Linked DNA regions of Prochlorococcus marinus str. AS9601. The protein of the gene in region 2 binds, or shares a complex with, the protein of the main gene of each other region. Links are inferred from orthologs where the notes say so. Each region holds a gene or a part of one and is shown on either strand. Other genes may lie near its edges.

The links. Proteins that work in one complex are often made in the same cells at the same time.
Region 1: the proteins of A9601_RS10675 (region 2) and nuoH are in contact, whole or in part, in a cryo-EM structure (PDB 6KHJ), measured with the Thermosynechococcus vestitus proteins. The link is inferred for Prochlorococcus marinus str. AS9601 from one-to-one orthologs. Residues at the interface, in WP_126986108.1 of Thermosynechococcus vestitus: Gly6, Tyr7, Glu8, Tyr9, Phe10, Gly12, Phe13, Leu14, Ile16, Cys17, Ser18, Pro21, Ala24, Leu25, Ala27, Ser28, Leu31, Arg32, Pro33, Ser35, Arg40, Leu41, Thr42, Thr43, Tyr44, Glu45, Ile51, Gly53, Ala54, Trp55; in WP_126985484.1 of Thermosynechococcus vestitus: Gln8, Lys26, Trp29, Leu30, Pro33, Met34, Met37, Leu38, Leu83, Ile84, Phe85, Lys86, Glu87, Asp88, Val89, Leu90, Pro91, Ala92, Thr100, Ala104, Val107, Ile108, Phe111, Leu112, Tyr114, Ile115, Ile125, Ser126, Leu128, Phe133.

The regions. Positions count from the first base shown.
Region 1 is NC_008816.1:163,728-166,865, reverse strand. The notes cover bases 1-2,870. They hold nuoH (NADH-quinone oxidoreductase subunit NuoH), read left to right. Parts: upstream 1-811; coding sequence 812-1,930; downstream 1,931-2,870. Other genes in these bases: A9601_RS09970 (NADH-quinone oxidoreductase subunit J), read left to right, coding at 2,639-2,870; ndhI (NAD(P)H-quinone oxidoreductase subunit I), read left to right, coding at 1,999-2,625; A9601_RS09985 (citrate synthase), read left to right, coding at 1-736. Outside these bases: more of A9601_RS09970, read left to right, coding at 2,871-3,138. UniProt on the Escherichia coli protein: NDH-1 shuttles electrons from NADH, via FMN and iron-sulfur (Fe-S) centers, to quinones in the respiratory chain. The immediate electron acceptor for the enzyme in this species is believed to be ubiquinone.
Region 2 is NC_008816.1:290,179-298,092, reverse strand. What follows is about bases 2,711-5,620. They hold A9601_RS10675 (NAD(P)H-quinone oxidoreductase subunit 3), read left to right. Parts: upstream 2,711-3,939; coding sequence 3,940-4,302; downstream 4,303-5,620. Other genes in these bases: A9601_RS10660 (gluconeogenesis factor YvcK family protein), read right to left, coding at 5,568-5,620; A9601_RS10665 (NAD(P)H-quinone oxidoreductase subunit J), read left to right, coding at 5,041-5,571; A9601_RS10670 (NADH dehydrogenase subunit K), read left to right, coding at 4,307-5,041; A9601_RS10680 (rubredoxin), read right to left, coding at 3,435-3,863; A9601_RS10685 (photosynthesis system II assembly factor Ycf48), read right to left, coding at 2,711-3,425. Also shown: selenide, water dikinase SelD, read right to left, coding at 1-589; mtnP (S-methyl-5'-thioadenosine phosphorylase), read left to right, coding at 600-1,493; A9601_RS10700 (photosystem II reaction center protein J), read right to left, coding at 1,537-1,734; A9601_RS18270 (photosystem II reaction center protein L), read right to left, coding at 1,744-1,863; psbF (cytochrome b559 subunit beta), read right to left, coding at 1,875-2,021; psbE (cytochrome b559 subunit alpha), read right to left, coding at 2,024-2,272; more of A9601_RS10685, read right to left, coding at 2,409-2,710; more of A9601_RS10660, read right to left, coding at 5,621-6,953; A9601_RS10655 (ABC transporter ATP-binding protein), read left to right, coding at 7,085-7,870; A9601_RS10650 (MlaD family protein), read left to right, coding at 7,876-7,914. UniProt on the Escherichia coli protein: NDH-1 shuttles electrons from NADH, via FMN and iron-sulfur (Fe-S) centers, to quinones in the respiratory chain. The immediate electron acceptor for the enzyme in this species is believed to be ubiquinone.

The DNA of each region.
Region 1 (3,138 bases), 130 kb from region 2 along the record:
TGCTGCGTTTCAACTTATTAGAAAAGGACAAGACCCAATTCAACCAAGAGATGATTTAACTTACTCATCAAATTTTCTTTACATGCTGACTGAAAAAGAACAAGATCCTATAGCTGCAAAAGTTTTTGACAGGTGTTTAATCCTACATGCCGAACATAGTTTAAACGCAAGTACATTTAGCGCTAGAGTTACTGCAAGTACTCTTACAGACCCATATGCTGTCATCGCCTCTGCAGTAGGAACCCTTGCTGGCCCACTGCATGGAGGAGCAAATGAGGACGTAATTGCAATGTTAGAAGAGATTAAAACTCCAGAAAATGCTGGGTCTTTTTTAGATAATGCAATTAAAAATAAAAGTAAGATAATGGGCTTCGGCCACAGAGAATATAAAGTTAAAGATCCAAGAGCAATAATTCTACAAAAACTGGCAGAAGAGCTTTTTATTAGATTTGGAGCAGATGAAATGTATGAAGTTGCTAAATCACTTGAGGCAGAGGCAATACCAAGACTTGGACCTAAAGGTATATTCCCTAACGTGGATTTTTATTCTGGTCTTGTTTATAGAAAACTTGGTATTCCTCGTGATTTATTTACTCCAATTTTTGCCATATCTAGAGTGGCTGGTTGGTTAGCTCATTGGAGAGAGCAACTTGGAGCAAACAGAATTTTCAGGCCATCGCAAATCTATACGGGTTCAGCACCAAGAGATTGGATCAGCCTAGAAAATAGAGAATAATATTTGCAGCTTTTCATAAAAAACACACATATTGTTTGTGAAGAGTTAATCTATTAAGTAAATAACATAAAAATTTTGGAATACGGATTAGATCTCGAATATAGTTTTAATGAATTTTTAAAAGGCTTTGGCCTTTCCAGCGAAATCGCCCATATAATTTGGCTCCCTCTGCCAATGCTTTTGGTTTTGGTAGCGGCAGTAGTTGGTGTTTTAGTAACAGTTTGGCTTGAAAGAAAAATATCTGCTGCTGCTCAGCAAAGAATAGGTCCTGAATATGCAGGAGCACTTGGCGTACTCCAACCAATTGCAGATGGGCTTAAGTTACTTGTTAAAGAGGATATTATTCCTGCTAAAGCGGATGGAATTCTCTTTACTGCAGGACCTATATTAGTACTTGTCCCAGTGATTCTATCCTGGTTAATTGTTCCTTTTGGACAAAATCTTTTAATAAGTAATGTTGGTATTGGAATTTTCCTATGGATTGCTTTAAGCAGTATCCAGCCAATAGGACTTCTCATGAGCGGATATGCATCAAATAATAAGTATTCTTTATTAGGAGGTTTAAGAGCAGCAGCTCAATCAATTAGTTATGAAATTCCTCTAGCTTTATCTGTACTAGCTATTGTACTAATGACAAATTCTCTAAGTACTATTGACATTGTCAACCAACAAAGTGGTGCTGGAATCTTAAGTTGGAATATATGGAGACAACCAGTTGGTTTTATAGTCTTTTGGATTTGTGCTCTTGCAGAATGTGAGAGACTTCCATTTGACTTACCCGAAGCTGAAGAAGAATTAGTTGCAGGATATCAAACTGAATATGCAGGGATGAAATTCGCATTGTTCTACCTAGGTAGTTACATTAATCTAATCCTTTCAGCTTTATTGGTATCAATACTTTATTTGGGAGGATGGGGTTTTCCTGTTCCAGTTGAATTAATAGCTAAGTTTCTAAACTTGCCCATTAATGCACCCTTTTTACAAGTGTTCACTGCATCAATAGGAATTGTAATGACTGTATTGAAAGCATATCTTTTAGTTTTCATTGCAATATTATTGCGTTGGACAACTCCTAGAGTAAGAATAGATCAACTATTAGACCTTGGATGGAAGTTTCTTCTTCCAATTTCTCTTGCTAATCTTTTGATAACTGCAGGATTAAAACTTGCTTTTCCGCAATTCTTTGGTGGTTAAACTTAAGTAAAAATACTTAAATTTAAAATTAATCCACTAAAATAAAATAACTAAGTAAATTCTTCAAAATGAAAAATTTTCTTCAACAAATAAATAGCTATATCAAAGAAGCATTTAATGCTGGTAAATATTTATATAATGGCTTATCAGTAACTTTTGATCATCTTCGAAGAAGACCTGTTACAGTCCAATATCCATATGAAAAATTAATACCTTCTGAGAGATATAGAGGAAGAATACATTATGAATTTGATAAATGTATTGCTTGTGAAGTTTGCGTGAGAGTTTGCCCCATAAATCTACCAGTTGTTGATTGGGTAATGAATAAAGAAACTAAAAAAAAGGAACTTAGAAATTACTCTATAGACTTTGGAGTTTGTATATTTTGCGGAAATTGTGTTGAATATTGTCCAACTAATTGTCTTTCTATGACCGAAGAATATGAATTAGCTACTTTTGACAGACACAATCTAAATTTTGATAATGTCGCACTTGGTAGGTTACCTACAAACGTCACAACAGATCCTTCAGTTAAACCTCTAAGAGAACTTGCCTATCTTCCTAAAGGTGTCATGGACCCTCATGAAATCCCAGCTTCAGATACTAGAGTTGGTAAATTACCAGAAGAAGTCTATGATTGGATGAGGCCAGAATCCAATAAAAATAAAGATAAAGTTTCTAATTCAAACAATTAATTTCCATTAATTTATGTCCATTGCAATAACAACTCAAATTATTTGTTTTACAGTTTTATCTTTAGTTATCCTTATCGGAGCACTTGGTGTTGTATTACTCGAAAGTATTGTTTATTCAGCCTTTCTTCTAGGAGGAGTTTTCATGAGTGTGGCAGGATTATATCTTCTTTTAAATGCAAGTTTTGTTGCTGCAGCTCAAGTATTAGTTTATGTAGGTGCAGTTAATGTATTAATAATATTTGCAATAATGTTAGTCAATAAAAAAGAAGATTTAAAGCCCATAAGTGACATTAAATCAAGAAGAATCATATCAACATCAATATGTTTAACCCTGCTTAGCCTGTTAATAAGAGTTGACTTGACTAATGTATGGCGCCTATCAAATCCTCAAAACTCTATAGGAGAAGAATCAACTATCAGAATTGGTGAACATCTATTTAGTGATTATTTACTACCATTTGAAGTAGCATCAGTTTTACTATTAATGGCAATGATTGGAGCTATTGTATTAGC
Region 2 (7,914 bases):
AACTTTTTAGGATTTTATTATTAATTTTTCTTGAATCACATAATAGTTTTAAAGGTCTATCTCCCCATCTTTTTCTCAAAGCATATGATACTTCAATTGCAGCGAGTCCACTCCCAACAATTACAAATGGAAGTTCATTAACTGAATCAAAAATGTCCTCTTTAAGTATTGAGTCATAAGCACTTAAAAAAGGTTTAATTGAAAAAGCATTTCGATTTTTAACTTGTGATTCAAATTCTTTTGGAATTATTGTTTGACTTCCATAATTAAGCACCAACTTCGAATAATTAACTGAAGGTCTATTACTTAAAACAATTTTCTTTAAATTGAAATCAATATCCTTTACTTCTTCTTCTATAAAAGATACTTTTGCATTTTTTGCTAAAGATTTTATATCAATTAAACTCTCTTCTAATGTGATTGATTTTGAAATTACCGATGGGAATAAAGCCGAGTAAACTAAATGAGAATCTCTAGATATAATTGAAACAGGAATTTCTGGCATTAATTTCGGAAACATTAACCATTTCTTCAATAAAGAAACATTTGAGTGCCCTCCTCCAATTAGTACCAGATGATTAAAAGTCATTTACATCACTATGAATAAAGAACATTTATTACCAATTGAAAAATCAAGATTAGGAGTGATTGGTGGAAGTGGATTTTATTCAATGGATCAAATAGAGTACTCAAGAGAACTAGAAATCAATACTCCCTATGGTAAACCTTCTGATTCAATAAAAGTATATAATCTTGGAAACTTAGAGATAGCTTTTATTCCTAGACATGGCAGAACGCATAGTTTAAATCCTTCTGAAATCCCTTACAAAGCAAATATTTGGGCTCTAAGATCAATAGGAGTAAGGTGGATTATTGCTCCATCAGCAGTTGGTTCATTACAAGAACAGATAAGGCCACTCGATATAGTGGTTCCAGATCAATTTATAGACCGGACAAAAAATAGACCTGCAACCTTCTTTAACGAGGGAGCTGTTGCTCACGTAACTATGGGAGATCCCTTCTGCACAAATTTATCACGTATTTTAAGTGAAATCGGAGAAAAAAATATTCCTGGCGGTAGACAATTGCATAGAGGGGGTACCTATCTAGCAATGGAAGGTCCCGCTTTCTCAACTAGAGCAGAATCTAATTTATATAGGAGTTGGGGATGTTCAATAATTGGAATGACGAACCACACAGAAGCAAGATTAGCTAAAGAAGCTGAAATAGCTTACTCCTCTTTATCTATGGTTACCGATTATGATTGCTGGCATCAAACTCATCAAGAAGTTTCTGTAGAGATGGTTTTGGATAATCTTAGATCAAATACTGAAGTAGCTAATAAAATAATATTTGAAGTAGCCAAATTAATTGAAAAAGAAAGGCCAAAAAGTAAGTCTCATTTTTCATTAAAAGATGGATTAATCACCAAAAAAGAAAATATCCCAAGCTCCACAGAAGAGAAACTAAGGATATTTACTGATTCTTATTAGGCTTATTTGATATAAGTGATTATCAGGTCAAAGTAAGGAATTGTTAGCCTCCAGCCCCAACTCCTTGGTATGAACCATAGAAGAATATTCCTAAAACGAAGATAACTGCAATTCCACCTGCTGTAGCAACAAGCCATAAAGGAAGAGTTCCTTCAGTCCATCTTCTTTCCCATGCAACTGCTGGTCTACCGTCGGGAAGTCTATCTGGAATTCTTCCATCAGGTCCTTTTAATTTACTCATGATTTTAATTTAATTGAAAAAGTAACTGGAAAATAAAATTCCCAATACAAAGACTGATAATAAGCCTAAATAAAGGCTTGTACGATTAAGTTCAACTGGAACTTTGTTAGGATTTTCGTTTACTTGCATGATAGTTAAATTTATCGGGCTACGAATTGCATAGCAGCAATAGAACCTAAAAAGAATACTGATGGAATAGCTAGAGCGTGAACTGCTAGCCAACGGACAGTAAATATAGGATAAACGCGGACTTCAGCAGCCTGCATTGGAGCTTGAGAATTAGTCATTGTTATTTTGTTCTTAAATCTAGTTGAGATTTAGCTTCATATCTTTGTGTTACGACAGGTGCTTTAGATTCAGATGATTGGAAATAACTGTCTGGACGAGGAGTTCCGAAAGCATCGTAAGCTAAGCCTGTATATACAAATAAGAAGCCTGCTATAAAGATAGCTGGTAATGTTACTGCATGAATAATCCAGTATCTAATACTGGTGATTATTTCAAAAAATGGGCGTTCACCCGTTGAACCTGCGGCCATAATCACAAATGTTTACCCTATGATCTTACAGTGTAAAATCATAAGTTCGCGAAGAAATTAACAGGTTGGTTACAGACAGTTGCTAAATCTTTCAAAAATTAATTTTTTTTTTACTATTAAATCGATTTATTTAAAGTTAGCTATTCCATTTAAGGATATAACCACGCTCACCAAGTACAAATCCTTTTTGATTGTCTAAAGCCTCCTTATCAAGAAAAACTATTTTAATGTAGTTTGTTGGCAATTCAGAAGCAATAGGATCTTTATTCCAAGTTTTACCTTGATCTTTACTTACTATTAAAGTTCCATTACCCCCGCCAGCCCATATATCACCATTTGGATCCCATCCCATGTCTAGATAATTGTATCCATTCAGAATTGGGATAATAGGCTTTGACCAATTTTCTAAGTCATTAGTATCTTCATTAAATCTAATTTCTGCTCCTCTAGAAAGCATCCATAAACTTCCTTCTGGATTAAAACCAATACTTTGAACTCTTTTGCTACTTGCTCTTTGATGAGCTATCCATGCGTCACTATCCTTTTCCAAAGTAGAAAAGAAATTGCCTAGACTACTTACACTGACATAATCTCCCTTATTAGTCCTTCTTAAATCTCTTACACCTCCAGAACCAGATGCATCAACAACTTTTGCATTCCATGATTCACCACTATCTGATGTTTCATATATAGCACCTGCAGTGGTAGCCAATTCTGCAACACCTGCATCAACTGTTGTTATTAGAAATGGTTGGCCTGGTAATTTGTTACCTAGAGATAAACGTGTCCAATTCTTTCCTGCATCAAGTGTATGCATAACTAATGAAGGCTGACCTATTAACCATCCCTCTTCCCCTTTAAAATCTATATCTAGAAGACGAAAGTTCTCTTCACTTGGTAAATCTAAATTTCTTTTTTCCCAAGTTTCCCCTCCATCATTAGATTCCATAATAAGTCTATTAGAACCTACTAAAAATCCATTTTTATTATCTATAAAATCAACATCTAAAGCATTAGCCTGGTCCTCAAACTGAATTGTTTTCCAAGGGCTGCTATCACTCATCTTTACTCCTGTAGATGAACAACTGCTCAATACAAAACAAAGGAGAACTGATAAAAGAAGATTGGGAATACTAGTAATAATTTTTTTCATTTGTATATATTAATGCAAAGAGTACAAAGAAAGGAACATAGCGGCAGCAAACGCCAGACCTCCAAAAATCAATATGTTTTTTTGTCCAGGAGGTAAACTGTTAAAACCAAACCCATAAACTAAATTTTCTTCAAAACCACTAGGTTTAGATTTAGGACCTATATCCTTATAAAAATTTTTACCCGCTCGACAAACAGGGCAAGCGAAGGTATTTCCATCTAACTCTGAAAAAGGAGTGTTTTTAGGTATGTTTAATTTTTTATTTCCTTCAGACGGATCATAAATATATCCACAACTTCTACATTCGAATCTATTTTGTTCTAAATTAAGGACAGGTTGTTCAACATTTACTCCTGAGGAGTTTTCAGAAAGTTTTTCTTTCTCAAGGGCTTCAACTATTTTGTTTTCCTCAGAGGCTGGTTGAATGTTTTCACTCACGGCTTATTATTGTTCTTTAAGAACTTTAAAAGATTTTGCTTAATTAAGCGACTTTTATTCAAAATTAATTTTTAAGATGTTTTTATTAACTGGCTATGAATACTTTTTAGGTTTCCTTCTAATTGCCGCAGCTGTACCAGTATTAGCTCTAGTTACTAATCTCATCGTTGCACCAAAAGGCAGAACAGGGGAAAGAAAACTTACATATGAATCCGGAATGGAGCCTATAGGAGGAGCATGGATTCAATTTAATATTCGTTATTACATGTTTGCCTTGGTTTTCGTTATATTTGATGTTGAGACAGTATTCCTTTATCCTTGGGCTGTTGCTTTCAATAGATTAGGCTTATTAGCTTTTATTGAGGCTTTGATTTTCATTGCAATACTTGTTATTGCCTTAGCATATGCATGGAGAAAAGGTGCTTTAGAATGGAGTTAAAAAATTGAAACCACAATTATCCCCAAAAGCAATAAGAGAAATTCGAGAAGGGACTTGCAATCCTCTTGGTGCACCCCAAGTTACTACAGATTTGAGCGAAAATATTATATTGACAAGCTTAGACGATCTTCATAATTGGGCTAGACTAAGCAGTTTATGGCCTCTCTTGTACGGAACAGCTTGTTGTTTTATAGAATTTGCTGCATTAATTGGATCTAGATTTGATTTTGATAGATTTGGATTAGTACCTAGAAGCTCGCCAAGGCAAGCAGATTTGCTAATAGTTGCAGGAACAGTAACTATGAAGATGGCTCCAGCCCTTGTTAGGCTTTATGAACAAATGCCTGAACCAAAGTATGTTATCGCTATGGGTGCTTGCACAATCACAGGTGGTATGTTCAGTGCAGATTCTACAACTGCTGTAAGAGGCGTTGATAAATTGATACCAGTTGATTTATACCTTCCAGGATGTCCACCAAGACCAGAAGCAATTTTTGATGCTGTAATTAAATTAAGAAAAAAAGTTGGTAATGAATCAATTTTAGAGCGCACAAAAACAGAACAAACTCACAGATACATAACATCTGATCACGAAATGAATCTCGTTTTCTCAGAAAATACAGGTGAATATCTAAACAAAACTTCAGCTAACGTAATACCCCCTTCCAAAAAAGAAAAAATAACAGAATTACCTGAAAATACTGAAAAAACTGAAATTATTAATTCTGTAGAAGATTAATGGAAAAAGACAGCCAAGCTACATCCTCAGATACTTCAATAGAAAAAGAAGGGGTTATAAGTCAATCTTTGTCTAAAGATGGGATACCAAATCAATCTTTATCTGATGATCATATAGGAATTGAAAACATTTCTGTGCAACCTAGCAAATTATATGAAGCGGTATCTGCCTTGAGAAATTACGGTTTCAACTATCTCCAATGTCAAGGAGGATATGATGAGGGACCAGGCAAAAATCTTGTAAGTTTCTACCATTTTATAACTGTTGATGATTTTCAAAAAATTGAAAAAATTAAAGAAGTCAGATTAAAAGTTTTCTTAAAAAGAGATTCTGATTTATCAATCCCTAGTTTGTACGAAATTTTTAAAGGAAGTGATTGGCAAGAAAGAGAAACTTTTGATATGTATGGAATAAATTTTATTGATCATCCCAATCCAAAAAGATTATTAATGCCTGAAGATTGGAGAGGATGGCCATTGAGAAAAGATTATATTCAGCCAGATTTCTATGAACTTCAGGATGCTTATTAGTTTATTTTTTTTAATTTGCGGTAAATAAACATAACTGCTCTTGCTAGTCTCCTTGGATCATGTCTTAGTGTTGGAGTTATTCTTTTTGCATATAGTGGTGCTTGCAAAACATAATAACCCTCAGATAATAGTTTTTCTTTATTACATTGGACAGGCTCTGCCCCTCTACTTTCGTAATAATCTACTAATGGAGACTTTTCAAATTGAGTCTGAGATAATATTGAGTCAAAAATTCGAGTATTAACTCCAAAATTTAATAATTGTTTTTCTATTGCTTTGATATGTTGATAGACATCAAGTCCATCTGTTTCTCCAGGCTGAGTCATCAAATTACTTATATAGATTTTGGGAGCATTACTTTGCAATAAAGCATCTACTATCTCTGGTACTAACAGATTAGGCAATAAAGAAGTGTAAAGACTACCTGGGCCAAGAATAATTAAATCAGCTTCTTTTATAGATTCAAGAGCACTTGGAAGAGCTGAAGGGTTTTCAGGTAGGTAACCAATCCTCGAAATTAATTTTTTAGATTTACTGATCTTGCTTTCACCAAAAATTTTTTCACCATCTTCTAATTCGGCCCATAACATAACATCAATATTTGTCGCCGGTAAAACTTGACCTTGTACCGCCAAAACCTTACTAGAGGCTTGAACTGCTTTTTCTAAATTGCCTGTAATTGTTGTTAAAGCTGACAAGAATAGATTTCCAAAACTATGGCCCTCCAGACCAGTTCCCTCTGAAAATCTGTACTGAAATAATCTAGTTAAAGTTGGTTCTTCGTTAGATAAGGCTGCCAAACAATTTCTAATATCTCCAGGAGGTTGCACACCTAATTGTTTTCTGAGAATTCCACTACTTCCACCATCATCGGATACAGTTACGATTGCTGTAATATTACTACTATAGTTTTTTAAGCCTTTCAATAAAGTAGATAAGCCTGTACCTCCCCCAATTGCAACAATATTTGGGCCTCTGTTTAATTTACTTTTAACTCTTAATGCATCAACTAAAAATGTATCTTTTTCTGGAACAAGCGCTTTTTGAATAGAATTAATACTTCTATTTTGTCCAATCCCTATTAATAATATTCCAATAACAAAAATCAATGGTCCCATAAATGAAACAGGCAAAATACTAGTTAAACCTGTCATTACTGAAAAAAAGATTTCAATAAGCCAATAGAGCGGTCTTAAATTTGTCCAAATTACCAAGCCTAATAATGTAGTCAAAAATCCTACCGCAGATGTAAGCATCCATCTTTTTATTACCAATCCTGGCAAAAGCCAACTCAAAATTCTTAAGATTTTGTTAAACAAGGCAAAATTAGACTTTTTAAAGTTTTTATAGTACCTTCTTACCCTTTTTTTACGCTTATACATTAAAAAACCTCTTGAATTATTTTTCTCAAATTTAAAGACTATATAAAATCATTATAAATCAAATTCATACATCCTTTTTTTATTTCTAAAAATAGGCAAAATGAAATATATAGATGTTTTTTATATAAGTTTTGAAAAAATCAAAGCATGCAGTTGAAACAAAAAACCTCTCAATAAACTGGGGGGAAGTTAATGTGCTTAATCAAATAAATTTTGAACTTAATGATGGAGAAAAATTAGCTATTGTTGGCCCCTCAGGTTCTGGCAAATCAACCATATTAAAAATTTTAGCAGGACTAATTTTACCTACCAAAGGAGAATTAAGAATATTTGGTGAGAAGCAAACATATTTGAGATTAGATCAAAATAATCCTCCTGATGTAAGACTAGTTTTTCAGAACCCGGCTTTATTAGGATCTCTAACTATTGAAGAAAATGTAGGTTTTCTCCTCAAGAGAAATAAAAATCTATCAAAAAAATCAATTCATGAAATAGTACGTGAATGCTTAGCTGAGGTAGGATTATTTAATGTTGAGAATAAACTTCCAAATGAATTAAGTGGAGGCATGCAAAAAAGAGTAAGTTTTGCTAGGGCATTAATTACTGATCAAACTCTTAATGCAAAGTCTAAACCTTTATTACTTTTTGATGAACCAACTGCCGGTCTTGATCCCATTGCCTCATCAAGAATTGAAGATTTGATTAATAAGACAAATCATAAAGCTAGCGGATCATCTATTGTGGTTAGCCATGTTCTTAGTACTATAGAAAGAACTTCAGATAAAGTTTTAATGCTTTATGGAGGCAAATTCAGATGGGCAGGCTCTATTGATGAATTTAAAAAGAGTAAAGATCCCTATGTATTTCAATTTAGGAATGGGAAACTTGATGGTCCAATGCAACCGAAAGACATTTAGAAATTATGCGTAGAAGCTTACGAGATTCAATAGTTGGGTTTTCC